Regions from separate parts of the Pseudomonas sp. X10 genome, predicted to be linked through region 3. Evidence: riboswitches for the same ligand, from Rfam matches in the RefSeq annotation. Region 3 holds a riboswitch; each other region holds the start of a gene.
The links. Region 3 has a riboswitch for cobalamin ahead of ACYU03_RS21800 (CbtB domain-containing protein). Riboswitches for the same ligand answer to the same signal wherever they lie in the genome.
Positions count from the first base shown of each region.

Region 1 (7,286 bases), 2.4 Mb from region 3:
CGCCCTTGATCACCAGTGCCGGCTTGACGGCGAAAAAGGCCGGTGCCCAAAGCACCAGGTCGGCCAGCTTGCCCACTTCCACCGAGCCCACTTCATGGGCGATGCCATGGGTCAGTGCCGGGTTGAGGGTGTACTTGGCGATGTAGCGTTTGACCCGGAAGTTGTCGCTGTAGTCGGTGTCGGGCGCCAGCGGTCCACGGCGCAGTTTCATCTGGTGCGCCACCTGCCAGGTACGCAGCACCACTTCGCCGACCCGGCCCATGGCCTGGGAGTCGGACGAGGTCATGGCGAAGGCGCCCATGTCGTGCAGGATGTCCTCGGCGGCGATGGTCTCGCGGCGGATGCGCGACTCGGCGAAGGCCACGTCCTCGGGGATGCTCGGGTCCAGGTGGTGGCAGACCATGAGCATGTCCAGGTGCTCGTCGACGGTGTTGACCGTGTATGGCAGGGTCGGGTTGGTCGAGGACGGCAACACATTGGCCTGGCCGGCGGCGCGGATGATGTCCGGCGCATGGCCGCCACCCGCCCCTTCGGTATGGAAGGTATGGATGGTGCGGTCGCCGATGGCCGCCAGGGTGTCTTCGATGCAGCCGGACTCGTTGAGGGTATCGGAGTGGATGGCCACCTGAATGTCCATTTCCTCGGCCACGCCCAGGCAGCAGTCGATGGCCGCCGGGGTCGAGCCCCAGTCCTCGTGCAGCTTCAAGCCCACGGCGCCGGCCTCGATCTGCTCGCGCAGGGCCTCAGGGCGCGAGGCGTTGCCCTTGCCCAGCAGGCCGATGTTGATCGGCAGGCTGTCGGCCGCCTGGAGCATACGCGCCAGGTACCAGGGCCCTGGCGTGCAGGTGGTGGCATTGGTGCCAGTGGCAGGCCCCGTGCCGCCGCCGATGAAGGTGGTGACGCCGCTGGTCAGCGCTTCTTCCACCTGCTGCGGGCAGATGAAGTGGATATGCGAGTCGATGCCACCGGCGGTGACGATCTTGCCTTCGGCGGCGATCACTTCGGTGCCCGGCCCCACCGGTACGGTCACGCCCGGCTGCACATCGGGGTTGCCGGCCTTGCCGATGGCGGCGATGCGCCCGTGCTTCACGCCGATATCGGCCTTGACGATGCCCCAATGGTCGATGATCAGCGCATTGGTCAACACCAGGTCCATGGCGTCGGCCGAGAGCATCTGGCCCTGGCCCATGCCGTCGCGGATCACCTTGCCGCCGCCGAACTTGACCTCCTCGCCGTAGACCGTGAAGTCCTTCTCCACCTCCACCCACAGGGCGGTGTCGGCCAGACGCACGCGGTCGCCGACAGTGGGGCCGAACATATCGGCATAGGCCTGGCGGGAAATACGGCTCATGCCTGGTCCTCCAGTGCGCCCATGACCTTGCCCTGGAAGCCGTAGACCTCGCGCTTGCCAGCGTAGGCCACCAGTTGCACGGTACGCGCCTGGCCCGGCTCGAAGCGCACGGCGGTGCCGGCGGCGATGTCCAGGCGGTAGCCCCGAGTAGGGTCCCGGTCGAAAACCAGAGCGTCGTTGACTTCAAAGAAGTGGTAATGCGAGCCGACCTGCACCGGTCGGTCGCCATGGTTGGCCACGCTGACGCTCAGGGTCGGGCGGCCGGCGTTGAGTTCGATGTCGCCCTCGGCGACCTGGACTTCTCCGGGAATCATGCTGCGCTCCTGTGGCGGTCAAACGATGGGGTCATGCACGGTCACCAGTTTGGTGCCGTCGGGAAAGGTCGCCTCGACCTGGACGTCGTGGAGCATCTCGGCCACGCCCTCCATAACCTGGTCGCGGCTGAGTACTTCGCGGCCCAGGCTCATCAGCTCGGCGACGGTACGGCCGTCACGGGCGCCTTCGAGCACCGCCGCGCTGATCAGCGCCACCGCTTCCGGGTAGTTGAGCTTCAGGCCGCGGTCGCGACGGCGCTCGGCCAGCAATGCCGCGGTGAACAGCAGCAGCTTGTCTTTCTCTCTCGGGGTCAGCTCCATGGTGCTTCTCTCAGGTAGCCCAGATGCGCGGGGGGCATGGCGCCAAGCCGATCACGGCGGGGCGCAGCACATGCCACAGGCGCTGCAGGGTGTGTTGCAGATGTTGGTTGTCGTGATCGAGCAGACGAATCACCAGCAGTTGGCCAAGCAAAGTGGCGCCTGCCGGCGTCGCCAGCGTCTCCAGCTCGGCACGGACCAGGTCGAGGGCCGCGGCGTCGGCCGGTGCGGCGCAGAAGGTCGCCAGCAGCGGATGGCCGGCGAGCTTGTCCAGGTTCCCGCCGTCCAGGCGCAAGCGCTCGTGCAGGCCGGGATCTTCAGGCATGTCGATGATCAGGCGGCTGTCCAGGGCGCCGTGGCTGAACGTCTCGTTCATCACCGGACGGCCCAGGCACAAGGTCTCCCAGGCCAGCAGGCGGGCACCGGGGGCGAGGCTGAAGCGGCTGTGCAGCGCGGCGCGCGCGCCGGCGAAGAAGATGCTGTCCTGGGGCAACCATTCCAGCGTGCTGCCCTCCTCCAGCACGAAGCGCTGTTCGAGCTGCGCGGTCGGCCCGGCGCTGCGGTAGAACTTGCTCGCCCCCGGCATCGTCAGCAAAGCGTGGCTGCCCGGCTCAAGGTGGATGTCCAGGGCCAGGCGGTCGCCTCCGACGATGCCTCCCGGAGGATGCAGCACATAAACGTGGCACGGCGCCCCTTCGGGATAGAACGGGCGCTGCACCAAAAGAGGTCCGAAATGTTTACGCGCACCAATGCAGGTCATGCGCTCGCGTCGGATGAAGCGCAGCTTCAGCTCCGCGCTCCAGCCCGCCTGCGCCTCAAGGTTCGCGATGTTTTCCGGCATGGACATGCCCAAAGCCCCGGTACATGCGGCACAACGGCCGCCTCGGTTGAACAACCTGCATCCGCCCGAAGGCGCATGCCTGACCAATCGATCAGTAATCGATGGGCAGGCCGTTGCAGGTTGCGGGCCAACCTGAGGGGTGCGCTGTTTTGAGGCAGACGGGAATGGAGGCGATGGCCTGGTGGCCACACCACTTAAGGTACGCACCAATTCGTGACTGGCCGTTTCCGATCTGCGGCGGATGTATTATCGTGGCGAGGTGCGCAATTAACAGCGGCCTGAGCGATCAGGCATCTGCAAGACAATAGAGGGTGTCATGAGCAACGAAAGCATTAACTGGGACAAGCTGGGCTTCGACTACATCAAGACTGACAAGCGCTACCTGTCCTTCTGGCGCAATGGCGAGTGGGACCAGGGCACCCTGACCGAAGACAACCAGCTGCACATCAGCGAGGGCTCGACCGCCCTGCACTACGGCCAGCAATGCTTCGAAGGCCTGAAGGCCTACCGCTGCAAGGATGGTTCGATCAACCTGTTCCGCCCGGACCAGAACGCCGCTCGCATGCAGCGCAGCTGCGCTCGCCTGCTGATGCCGCAGGTGCCGACCGATGTGTTCATCGAGGCGTGCAAGCAGGTGGTCAAGGCCAACGAGCGCTTCGTTCCACCGTATGGCAAAGGCGCCCTGTACCTGCGTCCTTTCGTCATCGGCGTGGGTGACAACATCGGCGTGCGCACCGCCCCCGAGTTCATTTTCTCGGTCTTCGCCATCCCGGTCGGCTCGTACTTCAAGGGCGGCATGACCCCACATAACTTCCTGATTTCCAGCTACGACCGTGCTGCCCCACAGGGCACCGGCGCGGCCAAGGTCGGCGGCAACTACGCAGCCAGCCTGATGCCGGGGGCCGAAGCCAAGAAAGCCCACTTCGCCGACTGCATCTACCTGGACCCACTGACCCACTCGAAGATCGAGGAAGTCGGTTCGGCCAACTTCTTCGGCATCACCTCCAACAAGGAGTTCGTGACACCGAAGTCGGCCTCGGTGCTGCCTGGCATCACCCGCCTGTCGCTGATGGAACTGGCAGAATCGCGCCTGGGCCTGAAGGTGATCGAAGGCGACGTGCTGATCGACCAGCTCGACCGCTTCATCGAAGCCGGCGCCTGCGGCACCGCTGCTGTGATCACCCCGATCGGCGGCATCGAGTACCAAGGCAAGCTGCACGTCTTCTACAGCGAAAGCGAAGTCGGCCCGGTCACCCAGAAGCTCTACAGCGAGCTGACCGGCATCCAGAGCGGTGACGTCGAGGCACCGGCAGGCTGGATCGTCAAGGTCGCCTGATCGCCCTTCCCTCTCTCGCCGCCGTGTCCAACGGCGGCGTGTTGTGCAGCCGGACATCGCAGCCGTCGGTGTCCGGCCCGCCGCACAAGCTGGCATCGCCGCACACCAACGCCCCTCCAAACGATTGACTGAATATCCATTCGATGGTCAGATGCGCGCCAGTTTCAGGTGTCCTGCGCCGCCGTGCGCAGGGTGAAACGGGAAGCCGGTGCGTCATGTCCCCATGACTAGTCCGGCGCTGCCCCCGCAACGGTAAGCGAGCGAATCCTTCGACATACCACTGTGTGCAAGGGCTGCTCCCGCTTCATTCGCGACCGCGAATGAAACAGGAACAGACCTAGAGCATGGGAAGGTGAAGGCGTCATGACCCTCGCAAGCCCGGAGACCGGCCTGAAGCTTCGTTTGGCAACCCGCGGTGGGCGGGCGCAGGCCGGTTTTCGCGTGCGCGCCTGCGTGCGTGGTTCCTTCATGCGTTGTTTCCACCGGGATTCATTCATTCCTGTTCGCAGTGGAACGACATGTCCCGCATCAATAAGCTTCACACCCTGGCGGCCTGCCTGGCCGTCTCCCTTCCGGCCCTGGCCGATGAGCAAGACAGCAAGGTCCTGGCCCTGCCCTCCACGGCTATCACCGATACCCGCGACGCCCAGACCATCGACCTGGCCACGCCTGTGCCAGCCGGCTCGCGCCTGAACCTCAGTGCCCTGGAGACCCCGGCCAGCACCAGCAGCATCACGGCCGAGCAGATCCAGCAGCGCGCCAACCTGACCGTACAGGACGCCGTCACCCGCTCGCCGGGCATCACCTCGGCCGGGACTCCGGGTAACGGCGGCACCGCCCTCTCGGCGCGCGGCTTCACCGGCCATGGCTCGGTGATGACCCTGTTCGACGGTGCGCGCCTGTACACCGGTGCCGGCACCCAGACCTTCCCGGTCGACCCCTGGATGGTCGAGCGCATCGACGTGATCCGTGGCCCGGCCTCGGTGCTGTACGGCGAAGGCGCCACCGGCGCGGTGGTCAACGTAATCCCGAAAAAACCCTTCGCCGGCGAGATCCGCAACCATCTGCGCCTGGGCTATGGCTCCTGGGACCGCCAGCAGCTTGGCCTGGACAGCGGCGGTAGCCTCAGCGAGCGCCTGAGCTACCGCGTGACCCTCAACCGCCAGGAAGGCAACGGCTGGGTCGACCGCGGCGATTCGCGCAACCTGGCCTTGAGCGCCGCCCTGCGCTTCGACGCCACCGACGACCTGAGCTTCACCCTGGCCCACGAGCGCGGCGACGCCGAGCCGATGAACTACTTCGGCACCCCGCTGATCGACGGCCACTACCGCGACAGCTTGCGCAAGAAGAACTACAACATCCGCAACGACGTGCAGCGCTACCACGACGAGTGGACCCGCTTCAACACTGACTGGACCATCAGCGACACCGTCAGTGCCAGCAACCAGCTGTACTACATCAAAAGCCGCCGACATTGGCGCAACGCCGAGGACTACACCTGGGATGCAGACCGCGAGCAACTGCTGCGTGAAAGCTTCCTGGAAATCAAGCACAACCAGGAACAGATCGGCGACCGCCAGAGCTTCACCTTCGACCACTCGCTGTTTGGCCTGGCCAGCAAGACCGTGGTCGGTGCCGAGTACAACAAGATCCGCTTCAATGTCGACAGCAACTCGCCATACAACGACATCGGCGGCGATTACATCGACCCGTGGAGCCCAGCGCCAGGCTGGTTCCACAGCGACTCGCCGCTGCGCCCGCAGACCTTGAGCACGACCCACACCTTCGCCCTGTTCGCCGAGAACCGCACCCAACTGACCGAGCGCCTGTCGCTGGTCACCGGCGTGCGCCGCGACCAGAACCACATCGACCGCGACAACCTGGTCGATGGCAGCCGCAGCGACCGCAGCCTGCAAGGCGGCAACTGGCGCGCCGGCCTGGTCTTTGCCGTGACCGACGACCTGTCGCTGTACGGCCAGTACTCCACCAGCGAAGACGGCGTGAGCAACCTGATCAGCCTCAGCCCGACGCAAATGAACTACGACCTGACCGAGTCGAAGCAGACCGAGTTCGGCCTCAAGCAGCGGTTCTGGGAAGGCCGTGGCGAGTGGACCCTGGCGGCCTATCACATCGTCAAGAAGAAGCTGCTGGTCGCCGACCCCATCAGCCATACCAGCCAGCAGGCTGGGCAGCAAACCTCCGACGGTTTGGAAGCGTCCCTTGAACTGGCCCTGGCCAACCAGTGGCAGGTTTCGGCCAACGCCTCGGTCGTACGCGCCAAGTACGACGACTTCTTCGAGATGGTCAGTGGCACTCCAGTGGACCGTGCTGGCAACCGCCCAGCCAACGTACCACGGCGCACCGCCAACCTCTGGGTGAACAAAGGCTTCGCCCACGGCGTGGACGCTGGCATCGGTCTGCGCTACGTCGACCAACGCTACGCCAACACCGCCAACAGCCAGAACGTGCCCGGCTACACCGTGGTCGACGCCAACCTCGGCTGGCAGGTACTGCCGGACGTGCGCCTGGGCTTGCAGTTGAACAACCTGTTCAACCGCGACTACGTGGTCTCGGCACACAGTGGCGAACAGTGGCTGCTCGGCGCGCCACGGTCGTACTTCGCGACGGTCGACTACAGTTTCTGATCGGGCAATGTGAATTGGGGGTAGGAGCCAGCGGCCGGTGCTGCATACGTCTACGTACCGGTCCTGTCTCTGGCGAAGCCCAACACGCAGAAAAGGCTCGCGGCGGCAAATGAAATAGTTATAAGATAACGTTTCATTTGACATCCAACCCTTGCCTGCGACTTCCCCCTTCATGACAAGCACCTGCGCCACGCCCACCCTCATCGCCCAGCGCCTGCAGAGCATCGACGCCCTGCGTGGCCTGGTGATCCTGTTCATGCTGCTGGACCATGTCCGCGAAACCTTCTTCTTGCATCGCCAGGTCAGCGACCCGATGACCATCGATGCCACCGAGCCTGCGCTGTTCTTCAGCCGCACCCTGGCGCACCTGTGCGCGCCGGTGTTCGTATTGCTGACTGGCCTGTCGGCCTTTCTCTACGGCGAGAAGCACCAAGGCCGCCGTGATGTCTCGGCGTTCCTGTTCAAGCGCGGTCTGTTCCTG
Region 1 is NZ_CM142677.1:2,324,939-2,332,224, reverse strand. It holds gene ureC (urease subunit alpha) at 1-1,351, opposite strand, end outside; gene ACYU03_RS10720 (urease subunit beta) at 1,348-1,665, opposite strand; gene ACYU03_RS10715 (urease subunit gamma) at 1,684-1,986, opposite strand; gene ACYU03_RS10710 (urease accessory protein UreD) at 1,997-2,830, opposite strand; gene ACYU03_RS10705 (branched-chain amino acid aminotransferase) at 3,141-4,160, shown strand; cobalamin riboswitch at 4,310-4,568, shown strand; gene ACYU03_RS10700 (TonB-dependent receptor) at 4,679-6,805, shown strand; gene ACYU03_RS10695 (DUF1624 domain-containing protein) at 6,978-7,286, shown strand, end outside.
Region 1: linked by a shared signal. The riboswitch ahead of ACYU03_RS10700 (TonB-dependent receptor) and the one ahead of ACYU03_RS21800 (CbtB domain-containing protein) in region 3 are both predicted to bind cobalamin.

Region 2 (7,286 bases), 2.1 Mb from region 3:
GATTCGGTCTTGAGTTTTTCCATGATCCTGCCCTTGTAGGTACTGATGGTCTTGGCGCTCAGCTTCATGGTCTGGCCAATGGATTTGTTGCTCTCTCCGCCGCTCAAGCGCCGCAGCACTTCCATTTCGCGGTTGGACAGGCTGGCCAGGCGCGCGGCTTCGCTGTCTAACGTATTACGGCTGACCGTCATGTCTGGAAAGGTCGAATAGCCCTTGACCATGGCCTTGGCGGCGAACATCAGTGCTTCGAGGTCCTCGTCTTTGTGCACGAACGCGGAAATCTTCGCTTCCATGCAGCGGCGCACGTAGAGGTCGGTGGGCTGCCCTGTCAGGACCATGATGCGTGGCGGGTGATCGAAAAGCTTCAGCCGGCGGATGACTTCCATGCCGTCCAGGCTGGGCAGTCCGATATCGAGGATGACGATGTCCGGGGCCAGTTTCCGGGCCAGTTGCACTGCCTCTGTACCATCACCGGTTTCTCCCACGACGATGAATCGTTCGCGTTCAAGGAGCACGCGTACAGCAAGGCGAATCGTGGGGTGATCGTCGACCAACAGGACTGTGGTCTTAGTCATTAGGAGAACTCCTTTTCGGAATGTGGTCCGTTTCCTGTATTACTCAGGAACAGTTCGGCGCTGGATGAGCGGGCGGCGCGCGAACAATACGTCGAATCCTGGCGTTTTAGTACAGGGAGTATAGGGGTGTTGAAAAAACAAGGACGGCCTGTTGAAAAGGCCTACAGGCATGGCTGTCTTTGAGGAGGGTGTTGCTGCTATGAGCGAGGGAACGGCGAGTATACGCAGGCTCAGGCCGCTGATGGGCCTGTGAGCGTGGTGCTTACAGGCGCAGTATCAGGGGCTTGCCCAGGTCAGGTGTTCGAACGCATGCCGTGGCAACCTTCATGAGCCTTGAGAATACGTTCGGTGGATGCTGGATTGCGCGCCAGGGCCGCACCGACGCGGGCCGGACGAGCGACCAGGGTGCCTGCGCAGTTCGGGCAATGCCCTTTGAACTGGCTGTCATTGCAAGCGCGGCAGAAGGTGCACTCGAACGAGCAGATCAGGACATCCGGGCTGTCTCCCGGCAGATCGGTGCCACAGCATTCACAGTTAGGGCGTAGCTCAAGCATGGCGGGGGCCTCGGGTGGAGAGGGACTGTCGAGTCTGCAACTGCCAGGGCTGGGCTGGCAAGCTCGCCTGCTCAGGGCCGATAGAGGTGGGCATGGCCAGCGCGGTACAGCGCCGACTCGGCGAAGGGCGCATCGCCCAGCACATGGCCGACCAGAATCAGCGCGGTGCGGCGAAAGCCCTTTTCCCGGGCGCGTTCGACGATGTCCTGCAGGGTGCCCTGTACCCAGTCCTGATCCGGCCAGGTGGCACGATGGATCACGGCGATCGGGCAGTCGGTACCGTAATGGGGCAGTAGGTCCGCAACGATCTTGTCCAGGTGCTTGACCCCCAGGTGGATGGCCAGGGTGCAGCGGTGGCGTGCGAGGTCGGCCAACTGTTCGCCAGCCGGCATCGGCGAGCTATCGCCATAACGCGTGAGGATCACGGTCTGCGCCACGTCGGGTAGGGTCAGCTCGCAGCCGAGCAGGGCCGCGCTGGCGGCCGTGGCAGTAACGCCGGGGATGATCTGGTAGTCGATGTCGAGCTCGCGCAAGTGGCGGATCTGCTCGCCGATGGCGCCATACAGGCTCGGGTCGCCACTGTGGACACGGGCGACGTCCAAGCCTTTTGCATGGGCGTCACGGATGGCTGCGATGATTTGTTCCAGGTGCAGTTCGGCACTGTTGATCACGGTCCGGGCCGTATGGCCCTCGAGCACGGCGGCCGGGACCAGCGAGCCAGCATAGATGATCACCGGGCATTGGCGGATCAGGCGTTGGCCTTTGACCGTGATCAGCTCCGGGTCGCCGGGGCCTGCGCCGATGAAATAGACCGTCATGGGGAATCCTTGCTGGGTAAAACGGCGATTATCCGTCAAACCCGGTGCCGCAGGCCAATGCCAGGGTCGCCTGGCCCTGTACGCGGCGAGGAACCTGCAAGATGGCATGGCCTTCATGGCGGGTGGCCATGGCCAGCGCCGCGCTTTCGGCGACGCCCCAGCAACCGCTGTGTCGCCAGGCCGTGGTGGAGCGGTGGCTCAACCGCGCTTCGAAGTGGGCCAGTTGCGCGGCGCTGAAGAATACCAGGGGCAGGCCGAGTTCATCGGCCAGTTGCCGTAACCCGACCTCATCCGACTTCAGGTCGATACTGGCCAGGCCCTTGAGCGCTGCCAGGGGCAAGCCATGGGTGTCAAGGGCCTGATGGAGCAGGTCGCCCAGCTCGCTGGCCGGGCAACCACGGCGGCAGCCGATGCCAGCGTACAGGGCCGGGCTGCAGCCTGCTGTGCGCATCAGGCGTGGTTGCCACGCCGGTACAGCCAGGCGGTGATCAGGCCGAGGGCTACCCAGAAGGCCGCGTTGGTCAGCCAGGAGGCGATCACGAACTGCTTGCCGAGGGCCTCGGGAGCCAGGCTTTCATGCACCTCGGGCTGCGGGGCGCCGATCAGGTGGGGCACGACCAACAGCGCTGCGCCAAGTACCTTGAACAGCCAGTGATGGGCAAACACCAGCAGTGCTAGGCCCACGGCCGTGGCGGCGGCGGTAGCGATCCACCAGCCCTGGCGCTGGCCTAGGTCGGCAGCAGCGGTGCCTGGCAGCTCCGGCGGCAAGCCCAAGGTCGGCGCCAGGCAGAACACGGCGAAGCCCGCCAGGCCCCAGAGCGCGCCAGTGGTGACCCGGCCTGGTTCGCGCAGGCTATAGAGGGCGGCGAGGATCAGGGCGAAGCCGACCGCGACCACCAGGTTGCCACCGGTGGTGGAAAGCAGGCGCTGCCAGCCATCTTCCGGCGCCCAGACCTCGTCGTCGTGCTCATGGGCGGCAACGGCTTCGCCGCCATGCTCGTGGTGCTCGCCGGCGGGGGCCGCGCTTTCATAGGTTTCCGCCTGGAGGATCAGTGGAGTGACCCAAAGGCTCTGCAACAGGGTCAGTAACAGGGCGGCGAGTAGTCCGCTGAAGCCGGCGGTACGGGCAATGCGCTTGATCATGCGGGCGTACTCAGTGGCAAGGGAAGGCGGCGCTGTGGCGGGTGTCGTGAGCGGCATTGTGCACCGCGTCGATGTGCGAGAAACCGGCGAAGTAGATCAGGCACAGGCCCAGCAGGCTGGCACCGGCGGCGATCAGTACACGCTGGCTGAGGCTGGCGGGGGTGGCGACGCTGTGCTTGGCGGTCGTGATGGGCATGACGCTTTCCTCTTGCTTGTTTAGGGGCAACAGGCAAGCGCGACGAAACCCCGGACGCGGCCCGCCGGGGTTTGCGACAACGCCCGCCCACCGCGGGGTGTTCAATCGACGACAGGCCGGTCTCCGGGCTGACGAGGACAGGGCAGTGGACGCACTGTCAGAGGCGTCACCTTCCCATGCCATACGACGGGCGCAGTGGTCTTGACGCTTTTCTCGCTTACCGTTGCGGGGGCAGCACCGGCTTTGTCCGGCCCGGTCAGGGCCTGCGACGCACCGGTTTCCCGTTTCACCCCCGAAGGGGCACCTGAACGCAGGTTGCTAGCAAATCACGGGGCCGTTTCCCCGTCAATCACAGGCAGCGGTTGACCGCCTGCAGGGCACTGCGTAGCCTAGCCGCTTCGAGGTTCTTCGCAATGGCATCCGTGCCAGGCGAAGCTAAGACGGGAACGCGGTGAAGCCGCGGCTGCCCCCGCAACTGTAAGCACTGAAAGGAACGACACAGCCACTGCGCCGAGGCGCGGGAAGGCGTCGTCCGACCCGGCCGAGGCCGGCAAGGTGCAAGCCAGGAGACCTGCCTCGTTCCGATTTCGACTTTCAACCGGGCGGGGTGATCCGGTGGCGAACGCGCCCAGGCCTTGTCCGGCTGGCGGTCCTCGTCCTGCATGCCCGCCATCCTGCCAAGGGCATCGACATGAAAACACTGGCCAAGCTCCCCGTCACCATCGTTACCGGCTTCCTCGGCTCGGGCAAGACCACCTTGCTCCGGCACATGCTCGACAACGCCCAAGGGCGGCGCATTGCCGTCATCGTCAATGAGTTCGGCGAGCTGGGCATCGACGGTGAGATCCTCAAGCAGTGCAGCATCGGCTGTACCGAGGAAGAGGCCAGCGGCCGCGTCTACGAACTGGCCAATGGCTGCCTGTGCTGCACCGTGCAGGAAGAGTTCTTCCCGGTGATGCGCGAGCTGGTCGCACGCCGTGGCGACCTGGACCACATCCTTATCGAGACCAGCGGCCTGGCCCTGCCCAAGCCGTTGGTGCAAGCCTTCCAATGGCCGGAAATCCGCAACGCCTGCACCGTCGACGCGGTGATCACCGTGGTCGACAGCCCGGCCGTGGCCGCGGGCACCTTCGCTGCCTACCCCGAGCAGGTCGATGCCCAGCGCAAGCTCGACCCCAACCTTGACCATGAGTCGCCCCTGCACGAGCTGTTCGCCGACCAGTTGGCCAGCGCTGACCTGGTGGTGTTGAACAAGGCCGATCTGATCGCCGCCGACGGTCTTGCCAAGGTGCGCGCCGAAGTGCTCGAAGAGCTGCCGCCGGCAGTCAAGGTGATCGAAGCGAGCAGCGGCCGCCTGCCGTTGGAGGTCCTGTTGGGCGTGGGCGCCGAGTCAGAGGCGCACATCGATGGCCGCCGTACCCACCATGACAGCCATCACGACGGTGATGACCACGACGACCACGATCACGATGCCTTCGATTCGATCTCCATCGACCTGCCGGAAGCTGACGAAAGTCTGCTGCTCGATGCCCTGACCCAACTGGTGGTCGAATTCGGCATTCTGCGCGCCAAGGGTTTCGCCGCCATACCGGGTAAACCGATGCGCCTGCTGATCCAGGGCGTGGGCACGCGTTTCGACAAGCACTTCGACCGCGCCTGGCGCGCCGACGAGCCACGCGTCACGCGCCTGGTGCTGATTGGCCAGGAGCTAGACGCGGCGCAATTGGAAGCGCGCCTGCGCCAGGCCCTGGGCGCCTGATCCATGCACCTGCTGCGGACCCAGCCCGGCGGTTTCGTGCCGGACGACAGCATCGCCGACCTCGGCCAGACCCCCGCCGACCTGGTGATCCTCTGCAGCGGCGATTCGCACTTGGCGCTGCTGGCCGAAACTGCCCAGCAGTTGCCGGACGATTACCCCAGCCTGCGCCTGGCCAACCCGATGCAGGTGCAGAACCATGCCTCGGTCGACCTTTATGTCGATCAGGTATTGCGCCACGCCAAGGTCATCCTGGTGTCGCTGCACGGCGGCGTCGGCTACTGGCGCTATGGCGTCGAGCAATTGGTCGCCCTGGCCGAGCAGGGCATACAGCTGATCTTGGTACCTGGTGACGATCGTCCGGACCCTGAACTGATGAGTCTGGGCAGCGTGTCGGATGAGCAGGCCGAGCGGCTCTGGCACTTCCTGCGCCAGGGTGGCAAGGGCAATGCCCTGAACCTGTTCAATTGCCTGGCCAGCCAGTGGCTGGGGCGTGACTATTCCTGGGATGAGCCGGTACAACTGCCGCGCACCGCCGTCTACCACCCGCAAAAGGGCAATGCTTGCCTAGCGGACTGGTACGGCCAGTGGCATCCCGAGCGACCGGTGGCGCCGCTGCTGTTCTACCGCTCGCACCTGCAGGCCGCCAATACCGCTTTTATCGACGCCTTCTGCGAGCGCTTGCAGGCGGCCGGGCTCAACCCGTTGCCGATCGCGGTGGCCAGCCTCAAGGAAAGCGCCTGCCTGGCCCAGGTCGAGGATTGGTTGGACGAGGTTGGTGCCGAGGTGATCCTCAACACCACCGGTTTTGCCCTGTCCAGTCCGGAGCAGCCCAATCTGCGGCCGTTTCGCCGGGATATCCCGGTGCTGCAGGCCATCTGTGCCCAGGATAACCAGCCGGGCTGGGAAGCCAGCGAGCAAGGTCTGGGCGCCCGTGACCTGGCCATGCATATTGCTCTGCCGGAGCTGGACGGGCGGATCATCACCCGGCCGATCAGCTTCAAGGACCTGGCCTGGCGCAGCGAGCGCAGCCAGTCGGACGTGGTCTGCTATCGCCCGCATCGGGAACGTATGGATTTCGTCGCCGAGCTGGCGCGGTGTTGGGTCGAGCTGGCGCGTCTGCCCAACGCGCAGAAACGCGTGGCCCTGGTACTGGCCAACTACCCGACCCGTGACGGACGTATCGGCAATGGCGTAGGCCTGGACACGCCGGGCGCCGCGCTGAACATCCTCAAGGCCCTGCGTGCCGAGGGCTACCCAGTGGCCCAACTGCCTGACAGCGGTACCGCGCTGATCCACGACCTGCTCGGCGGCGTGACCAATGACTTGGACAACCTCGATCAGCGCCCCTGTGCCCAGAGCATGAGCTTGGCCGATTACCAGGCGGCCTTCGCCGCGCTGCCGCTGGCCAACCAGCAGGCCGTGCTGGAGCGCTGGGGCGCGCCGCAGCAGGACCCGATGTTCCGTAGCGGGCGGATGATGATCGCCGGCCTGCGCTTGGGCCTGACCTTCGTCGGCATCCAGCCGGCCCGTGGCTACCAGTTGGACCCCAGCTCGGTCTACCACGACCCGGACCTGGTGCCACCCCATGGTTACCTGGCCTTCTACTTCTGGCTGCGCCACGGCTATGCCGCCGATGCGCTGATCCATGTCGGCAAGCATGGCAACCTCGAATGGCTGCCCGGCAAGGGCGTCGGGCTCAGCGAACAGTGCTGGCCGGATGCGTTGCTCGGGCCGTTACCCAATATCTACCCCTTCATCGTCAACGACCCGGGCGAGGGCGCCCAGGCCAAGCGGCGCACCCAGGCGGTGATCATCGACCACCTCATGCCGCCGCTGACCCGCGCCGAGACCTACGGCCCGCTGCGTCATCTGGAACGCCTGGCCGATGAGTACTACGAAGCCCAGTTACTCGATCCGCGTCGTGCCCGCGAGCTGCAGCGCGACATCCTCGAACTGGTGAAGGCCAACCACATTGACCGCGAACTGCAGCTCGAAGGTGCGCTGGACGACGCGGCCATCTGGTTACCGCGCCTGGACACTTACCTATGCGACCTCAAGGAGTCGCAGATTCGTGACGGCCTGCATGTGTTCGGCCAGTCGCCCGAAGGGCGCCTGCGCCTGGACACCCTGCTGGCCTTGTTGCGGGTGGAGCGGGGCGATGGCCGGGGGGGCAACGCCAGCTTGATCCGGGCCATGGCCAAGGCGTTCGGCCTGGGCTTCGACCCACTCGACTGCGACCTC
Region 2 is NZ_CM142677.1:2,613,571-2,620,856, forward strand. It holds gene ACYU03_RS11960 (response regulator) at 1-575, opposite strand, end outside; gene ACYU03_RS11965 (DUF1272 domain-containing protein) at 869-1,129, opposite strand; gene cobM (precorrin-4 C(11)-methyltransferase) at 1,201-1,947, opposite strand; gene ACYU03_RS11975 (cobalamin biosynthesis protein) at 1,976-2,398, opposite strand; gene ACYU03_RS11980 (CbtA family protein) at 2,398-3,090, opposite strand; gene ACYU03_RS11985 (CbtB domain-containing protein) at 3,101-3,286, opposite strand; cobalamin riboswitch at 3,384-3,610, opposite strand; cobalamin riboswitch at 3,671-3,879, shown strand; gene cobW (cobalamin biosynthesis protein CobW) at 3,978-5,045, shown strand; gene cobN (cobaltochelatase subunit CobN) at 5,049-7,286, shown strand, end outside.
Region 2: linked by a shared signal. The riboswitch ahead of ACYU03_RS11985 (CbtB domain-containing protein) and the one ahead of ACYU03_RS21800 (CbtB domain-containing protein) in region 3 are both predicted to bind cobalamin.

Region 3 (7,286 bases):
AGCCAACAAACCTGCGGTTGGGATACCTTTGTCGATCACCTGGGCTGGCACCGGTGCCTGGATCAGGGTTTCGCACTGGCGACAGGCCCATTTGCCTCGCACATGTTGCTCGACGGTAAACACGCCCGGCGTGTAATCCAGCTTCTCGCTGACGTCTTCGCCGATGCGTTGAAGCTGGCAGCCGCAGGCGCACTGGGTATTTTCAGGCTCGTGGCGAAGCACCGTGCGCGGGAACTGCGGCGGCAATGGCGAACGTTTCGGGGATTGCCGTGGCTCGGCTTGTGGCGGAACCGGAAGGAGCTGTTTCAGCTCGGCCTCGATAGCTTCAAGGTCGGTATCGAGCAGGTCATCCAGCAAGCTGCTTTGCGCCGGGCTGATTTGCTCGCTGCGCTTGGCAAACTTGTGGCGTTTGAGTAGAGCAATTTCGTAAGTGAGCTCTCGATGATGGTTTCATCGTTCTGAATCTTCTTGCTCATCGCCTCGACTTGAGACTGCAACTGCAACGCCTGTGCCGCCAAGGCACGAAGCTGTTCCGGGGTCATCTGGTCGAGGTTAGGCGAGAAAGTCATGCCACCGATTGTGCCAGAGCAGACGCGGGACGACGACAAGTAGACCGGCCAAATGGCCGGCGTTTACAGCACAGTAATCACACCGCCTGCGCCAACGCGCTGCCACGGTAGGCCGAGTACCAACGCCTGGAGTTGGTCGCTGTCGAGTTCGACCTCGCAACCATGGCGAATGCCTGGCCAGTGAAACTTGCCTTGGTTCAGTCGACGCGTTGCAAGCCAAACACCCACGCCATCGTGCACCAGCACTTTCATCCGGCTAGCTCGGCGATTGGCGAACAGATAAGCGCAGTGCGGCTTCGCCGCACCGAACACCGCGATCACTCGGGCCAATGCCGTTTCGGTGCCGGCGCGCATGTCCATCGGCTCGGTGGCCAGCCAGATCGCATCGATGCGGATCATTGAGCGACAGCCCGAATAAATTGCGCGCAGCCCTCGGGATCTGAGGTTGGCTATTTCACCGTGATCACTTGCCCAGCCATCGGCAACTCGATGGTCACTGACGCTTCGGCTGGTCGTTTAGGTGCGGCTTTTAGTGGGACGAACGCCGGTAGCGAAGCCGCTGCGGGCTGATCTCGATAAAGCGGCAGCCATTTGCGGATGACGTTGGCATTGATGCCGTGGCGGATGGCGCCACTGGAAACCGTTGCGCCAGGTTGCAGGCATTCCTGAACGACTTGGCCTTTGAACGGTTTCGGATAAGAGCTTCGTTGGCGCATGGAAATCCTGGCGATAAGGGTGATCGCGTCCGCTTAAAAATACGTGGACACCATCGCCCTTAATGCTGGAGTTCGGAAGGTGAGTTCGCCGGACGCTTAGTGCGCCAGTTAAAGCTGGCGGAGGATAGTCGATGAAAGTTCGATACTGGTAAGAAATGGCGAATCAACCAGACCCCGAGTCATGCATGTTGCACCGCGAGGTGCAGGGTGAAGCGTTGACAGGGGAAACCGATGGGCCAGCCATTGAGCCGCGAAATCAGAAATCCGGGACGCCGATGCTGTTAAGCGAAGCAGAAGGCAATTCGCCAAGATCCTCAACCAGGAAGCCCGGGAGCTCGAGGCTGCCGGCGTGGACATCATCCAGTTCGATGAACCCGCCTTCAACGTCTTCTTCGACGAGGTGAACGAGTGGGGCGTCGCCACCCTGGAACGGGCCATTGAAGGCCTCAAGTGTGAAACCGCCGTGCACATCTGCTATGGCTACGGCATCAAAGCCAATACCGACTGGAAAAAGACCCTGGGCTCGGAATGGCGGCAATATGAAGAAGCCTTCCCCAAGCTGCAGAAATCGAGCATCGATATCGTCTCGCTGGAGTGCCATAACTCCCACGTGCCGATGGACCTGATCGAGCTGATCCGCGGCAAAAAAGTGATGGTGGGCGCCATCGACGTGGCCAACCACGCCATCGAAACCCCCGAGGAAGTGACCAATACCCTGCGCAAGGCCCTTCAGTTCGTCGACGCCGACAAGCTCTACCCGTGCACCAACTGCGGCATGGCTCCGCTGCCACGTAGCGTGACAAGAGGCAAGCTCAGTGCCCTGAGTGCAGGCGCGGAAATTGTCCGCAGAGAGCTCTCGAACTAGTGCTGAGCCTGACTCGAAGGTGGTAAACGCAGGCTCAGCTTGAGGTCAGCCCGAATACTCGGGCTGACTCGGGCCGTCTCCAGCACGTTCGAGCAGTACCTTATACCCAGGATCTACTATGTCATTCCCTAGTACTGCTATCGAGCCGTCGAGCTTCCGCGAAGCGCTTGGGCACTACGCCTCTGGCATCACGGTAATTACCTCGCACATGGACGACGAATCGATTGGCTTCACCTGCCAGTCGTTCTATAGCGTGTCGATGAGCCCGCCGCTGGTGTCATTCAGCGTAATGTCCAGTTCGGCTAGCTACCCTAAAATTCGTCAGGCAGGTCGATTCGCGGTCAACATCCTGTCGGGTGAACAGGTCAGCATTTCCAACCAGTTCGCTCGGCGAGGCACGGACAAGTGGTGTGGGGTCGAATGGCGGGAATCGCCGCTGGGGAATCCGATCATTGCCGGTAGCCTGCATTGGCTCGATTGCGAAATCCACGCTGAGCACGTAGCGGGCGATCACCTGATCGTCATTGGTGAAGTGAAAGCGTTGGACCTGCAGGAAGCTGCTGCTACGCAGCCCCTGCTGTATTTCAAAGGACAATATTGCAACCTCGCCGAGTTTGGCGCGGTTTGAGTGCTCACCCTCGCGGTCCTCTTTGATGTTTCATCGGCTGCTGCTTCGGTATCCCCTGAAGCATATTGCCGTGTTGGAGCCTGATCAGGGGTAAACCCTGAATGGAAAAGACGCCTGATGTTTCCATCAGGCGTCCTGGTTTTTCCTGGTTAGCTGGTCCGTCAGGACTGCAGCCTGGCGTTATGCCGGCTCCGGGGCGACAGGACTGGGCCTTGGGCCAGCCAGCCGAACACCAGGCCGAGGACGGTCCACAGCACTACGTGGATGCCGAGCGAGGCGATACGGAAGTTCCACAGCAACGAGGCGGAGAACTCTTTCGGTACCTCGTTGATGGTCGGGAACAGTTTGCCAGCTACCGACATGATCACGGTGTAAAGCACGATGGCCATGACCGCTGCAGTCCAGCCGCCGCTGCGGGCTAGCAGCTTGCGGAACAGGTTGACCGCTACCACCAACGCAGCGATCGACACTACCAGCATCAGGAAGAACAGCTTGGTGCGCTGCCCGATGGTTTCGGGATCACCGACCGCCGGCGGGTTGGCTGGATACTTCAGGGCGGGCACCAGGATCACGCTGATGAATGCCAGCACGGCAAGAATAGCCGCCAGCCCACGGGGGCCGATCCTCAGGCTTCCCATGCGACCCATGGCGAAGGCGAACACCAACGCGAAAATGCCGCCGATGGACACGCTGTAGACCACCATGCCTGTGAACAACCCGATGGTGCTCTGCACTTCCCGGCTGACCAACTCTTCTTCTTCGTCAGCGGCGCCATCGCCGTGATCATGGCTGTGCGTCATGGTTTCTTCGAAGGCGATGGCCTGGTCGACAGAGGGCTCACCGAACACCTTGGCGAAACCAAAGGCGAGGATGCCCGCCAACAGCCCGGCTAGCATGCCGCGCAGCAGGAGATTACCAATCATGTCGCGTTCCTCGGTCAGTGGCAGGGAAAGCCCAGCATGTGGCGGCCGTCGTGCACGAACTCATGCACATAGGCACCCGAGATCAGTGAGGTGGCACCTTGTTCTGCGCCGACGAAATAGATGGCCAGCAGCAGTAGCAGGCCAGCGAAAATCGCCCAGGGCAGGATTTCGCTCAGTGGCAGCGAGGGCAGCGACAAGTCGCTATCGGGGTAGTGGCAACGGTAGTGGCCATGCGAGGCTCCTGGAGAATGACGCGTTCGGTCAGGATGTTGTGGTTGTCGACAAAACTGGGGTCTGGCTCTCGGGTATCGATTACAGTGGCGCGACCGCACCGGGCTTTCACCGGCTTCCCAATTCGTAACAAAATAATACATTCCTGTTGCTAACTTCGCTCGTGAAGGTTGCTCCTGATGAAACGTATTCTGTTAAGGGTAGATCGTAGCGGGCCTGCCAGGACTTTTCGTTGGGGGCGTTGAAGTCGGACAACTGCACGGCGTTGCCGATGAAGATCGCGCCACGGGTGACATAGTCGAACGGTGTATTGCCATCCACCTGCTGCCAGCCGAGGCTGAAGGTATGCGGACCCTGGCTGTAGCGCGAAATGACGCTCCAGGTGGTGTTGTCGATGCGTCCGAAGAGGGCCTTGCCGGTGTCGGTGGTGCGATACAGGTTCAGGTCTAGGCTCAGGCTCCGTCGATCGTCCAGGGCATGGCTCAGCGCGATGCCGTGTACTTCCCGCAGGTGGAAGTGATCGCTGACATCGCCAACGCCGTGTGGCAGATCGCCTGACCAAGATTGCTGTTACGTGGTCGAACTTGCGTTGGTAACCCGCTGCAGATTGCTCGCTTGTTAGATGGCGTGAGTAGCCGGAACCGTTTGATTCAACATCACCGACGAGATGGTTCCTACAGGGTATTGCGCACCCTTGGAGGAGCCGGGTTGCGATATCGCCAAGCACACGCAGACAGCACATCCATGTGATAGGTATATGGGCACATCCATTTATATATGCCGGCCAAGCTCATGATCGGCGCCGCTCGTTTGCTGCTGCATGTGCAAAGGGCGAGTGTTTGAGTTACTTCGTCCCAGTCAATTAACTTCAGAAATTCCAGTCGCTTAATGGTGACTGGATTTCTTATGTCTCACGGTTTAGGAAACAGTGGTCATTTGCTCAGATTTTTTCAGGGGGAGTTCCAGGTTATCCTTCATGGAAGGGTTGCCATGGGCTAATACCAACAGCTGGATGTGTGATAGTGGATGTTTCACGTGTGTGGGGTTGTCACTGACTGCACAAAAAATAAAAGGGCACGGAATGTTTCCGTGCCCTTGCATATTAGTGAATGCCGACAGGTTTGTCGTTCTTGTCATAGCAGATCGGATGTTCGCAATATCCGCCAGCGTTTAGAACTTCCAGTTCATAAACCTCTGGGAGGTAGTGCTTAAGCTCCGCCTTAGTTACTTTATTTCCGTTGATAGTGCACTCGTCGTCCGCACGTGGGTTGCACCATGCTTCCTTTACTTCGATATTTTTTGTGGGTTTTGTCATGACGTTTTCTTCAGTCCGAGGGGTAACATCACTGGAAGAGCTAATCCCAATTTGCGCGTCAAGGCTATACGCTCCGACAGTGTCTTTTACAGTCGTTGAACTGATGCCGTGGTCGAGTAAAAATTCTTGCAGTGTTGTTCGTGCTTGCGCGTAGGTAACTTCTTTCCCTTTTTTGTGGGGACCACCATCCATGCGATAGGCAATCGGGTAGCCATCTTTGCTTTCATATATGTAGTAGTAAATGGACAGGGTAAAGCTGAGGTCTTGTCCGTACATGCCATAGGCGCCCGAGCCATTGGACGCACGACAGGTGCCACGCTGGCATGCGCCGCTTATCTGATTACTGAAGCTAATGTTACGCTGTTGTTGAGCGTCCCACCTGGTAATATTTCTAGGTAGGGTGTACCAAGTGCAGCGATAGAATTTAGCGCCATACTGATTTTTGGCTTCTGCGCAGGGAATTGCATAAGGTAAATCATTCATTGATTTTTCGTTGGGTAGCGTGCTTGGATATAGATACCCATAGTCAACATCCGCTTGAGCATTAAGCGAGAATAATAGTGGTAATAAGCCTGCTGTTTTCAGTATGCTTGATTTGGCTTTCATGTGCTTTGTCTGCGATGATTTGAGAAGGTTTATTTATTTTTTGTTTGCCCGTTTTTTATAGGCTACTTTGAGTTTTTTATTGACGTAATCTTTTACGATTTCATAGTCCGGGTCGTAAGTTGCGAGCGTATGGCCAACCCCCGCTGCTGCGGTCAATGTGGCAAGGGCCAATGTGGCGGGTGTAGATACCACGCTAAAGACTGCTCCTAGGGCTCCGCCTTGGATCAGGGATCCTTTAACATCTGTCCTGACTCGGCACTTCATGCCGAGGGCCTCTATCTTGGTTTCTACCAGCTTGATCCCTTCCATGAAATTTCCTCTGAGGCCGACTACCTCGAAGGACGATTTGCCTCTCACGAGACCTTCAATCTGCGCTTCATTCAGACCAGTTACGACGATCATGCTGCTTTGTGCTCCCTGCTTGGGATTTGAATTGGCGAGAAGGTCGAATATCAACCTTTAGGGTTGAGTATCGGCTCGCGAGGTCCTTCATGTCAACAGGTTGATGGCCAACCATTCAGGTTGCTCTGGAGGACGGCATGTCAAAAACCGATTCGAAGCAGTTGGCTGAGGTTGTGGGCCAAGCGATTGCGCGCCAACGAATGCGTTGTAAGTTGAGTCAGGAACAGGTCGCTGAGCGATTGGGGATCGGTAGTGAAGCCGTATCACGTATCGAGCGCGGGGTCGTTATGCCAAACGTGGAGCGTCTGGTTGAACTCGCTTCGGTTTTCGGCTGCGAGACAGCTGACCTACTGACCGAAGGTAGCTCGCGCCCGGAGGATCAGGCGCGCCGCCTGCAGAACTTACTATCTATCCTGACGGCGGATGATCGGACGCTGGTGCTGGAGATGGTGGAGCGTCTGGTGGAACGTCTCAGCCGCAGCTGACCTGGCTGCTTACGTGGAATGGTCACTGCAAGGAGGTGGTGGCTTTGTCGGTGTTGCCTCTGATGTCCGGAACACTTTCAGCAGTAGGCAAAGAATCCAGCATGCCAGCAGCGCGGCGATCAGTAGTGGCGGAAAGCGCACCAGTAAAATCACCAACAGCAAGAGCGCCAGGCAGCCAGCGAGAATGCCAACGAACATAAACACGGCAGCCAAGACCCGTAATAGCGTCATCTTCATTTTCTCCTCACAGGTGACCCTGTTCTGCCAACGATAGGCAGCCTTCGCGACCTACGATGATGTGGCCCAGCGTCCGCACCCCGACTAGGTACAGTGCCTCCTTTCGCTTGTGGAGCAGGTTGCGGTCCGCCTGGCTTTCGGGCCCCCTGAGGGATGGTTGTGCACTTGGATCAATGCAGCGGCGTTGTGCTTCAGAGCTGCCTTGAGGGCGGCTATCAAGGTGGAGAAGGGCAAAAACCTCATGCTCGTAATCGCCCAGCGGCGCCTGCAGGTGGCTGGACACCGTCTTTGGAGAGGTCTGCGAACGTC
Region 3 is NZ_CM142677.1:4,761,132-4,768,417, reverse strand. It holds partial or broken gene tnpC (IS66 family transposase) at 1-569, opposite strand, end outside; gene tnpB (IS66 family insertion sequence element accessory protein TnpB) at 633-968, opposite strand; gene ACYU03_RS21820 (transposase) at 1,019-1,285, opposite strand; gene ACYU03_RS21815 (uroporphyrinogen decarboxylase/cobalamine-independent methonine synthase family protein) at 1,548-2,150, shown strand; gene ACYU03_RS21810 (flavin reductase family protein) at 2,269-2,778, shown strand; gene ACYU03_RS21805 (CbtA family protein) at 2,940-3,719, opposite strand; gene ACYU03_RS21800 (CbtB domain-containing protein) at 3,716-3,898, opposite strand; cobalamin riboswitch at 3,970-4,107, opposite strand; partial or broken gene ACYU03_RS21795 (OprD family outer membrane porin) at 4,092-4,427, opposite strand; gene ACYU03_RS21790 (hypothetical protein) at 5,035-5,853, opposite strand; gene ACYU03_RS21785 (hypothetical protein) at 5,887-6,255, opposite strand; gene ACYU03_RS21780 (helix-turn-helix domain-containing protein) at 6,393-6,740, shown strand; gene ACYU03_RS21775 (hypothetical protein) at 6,750-6,971, opposite strand; gene ACYU03_RS21770 (JAB domain-containing protein) at 6,985-7,286, opposite strand, start outside.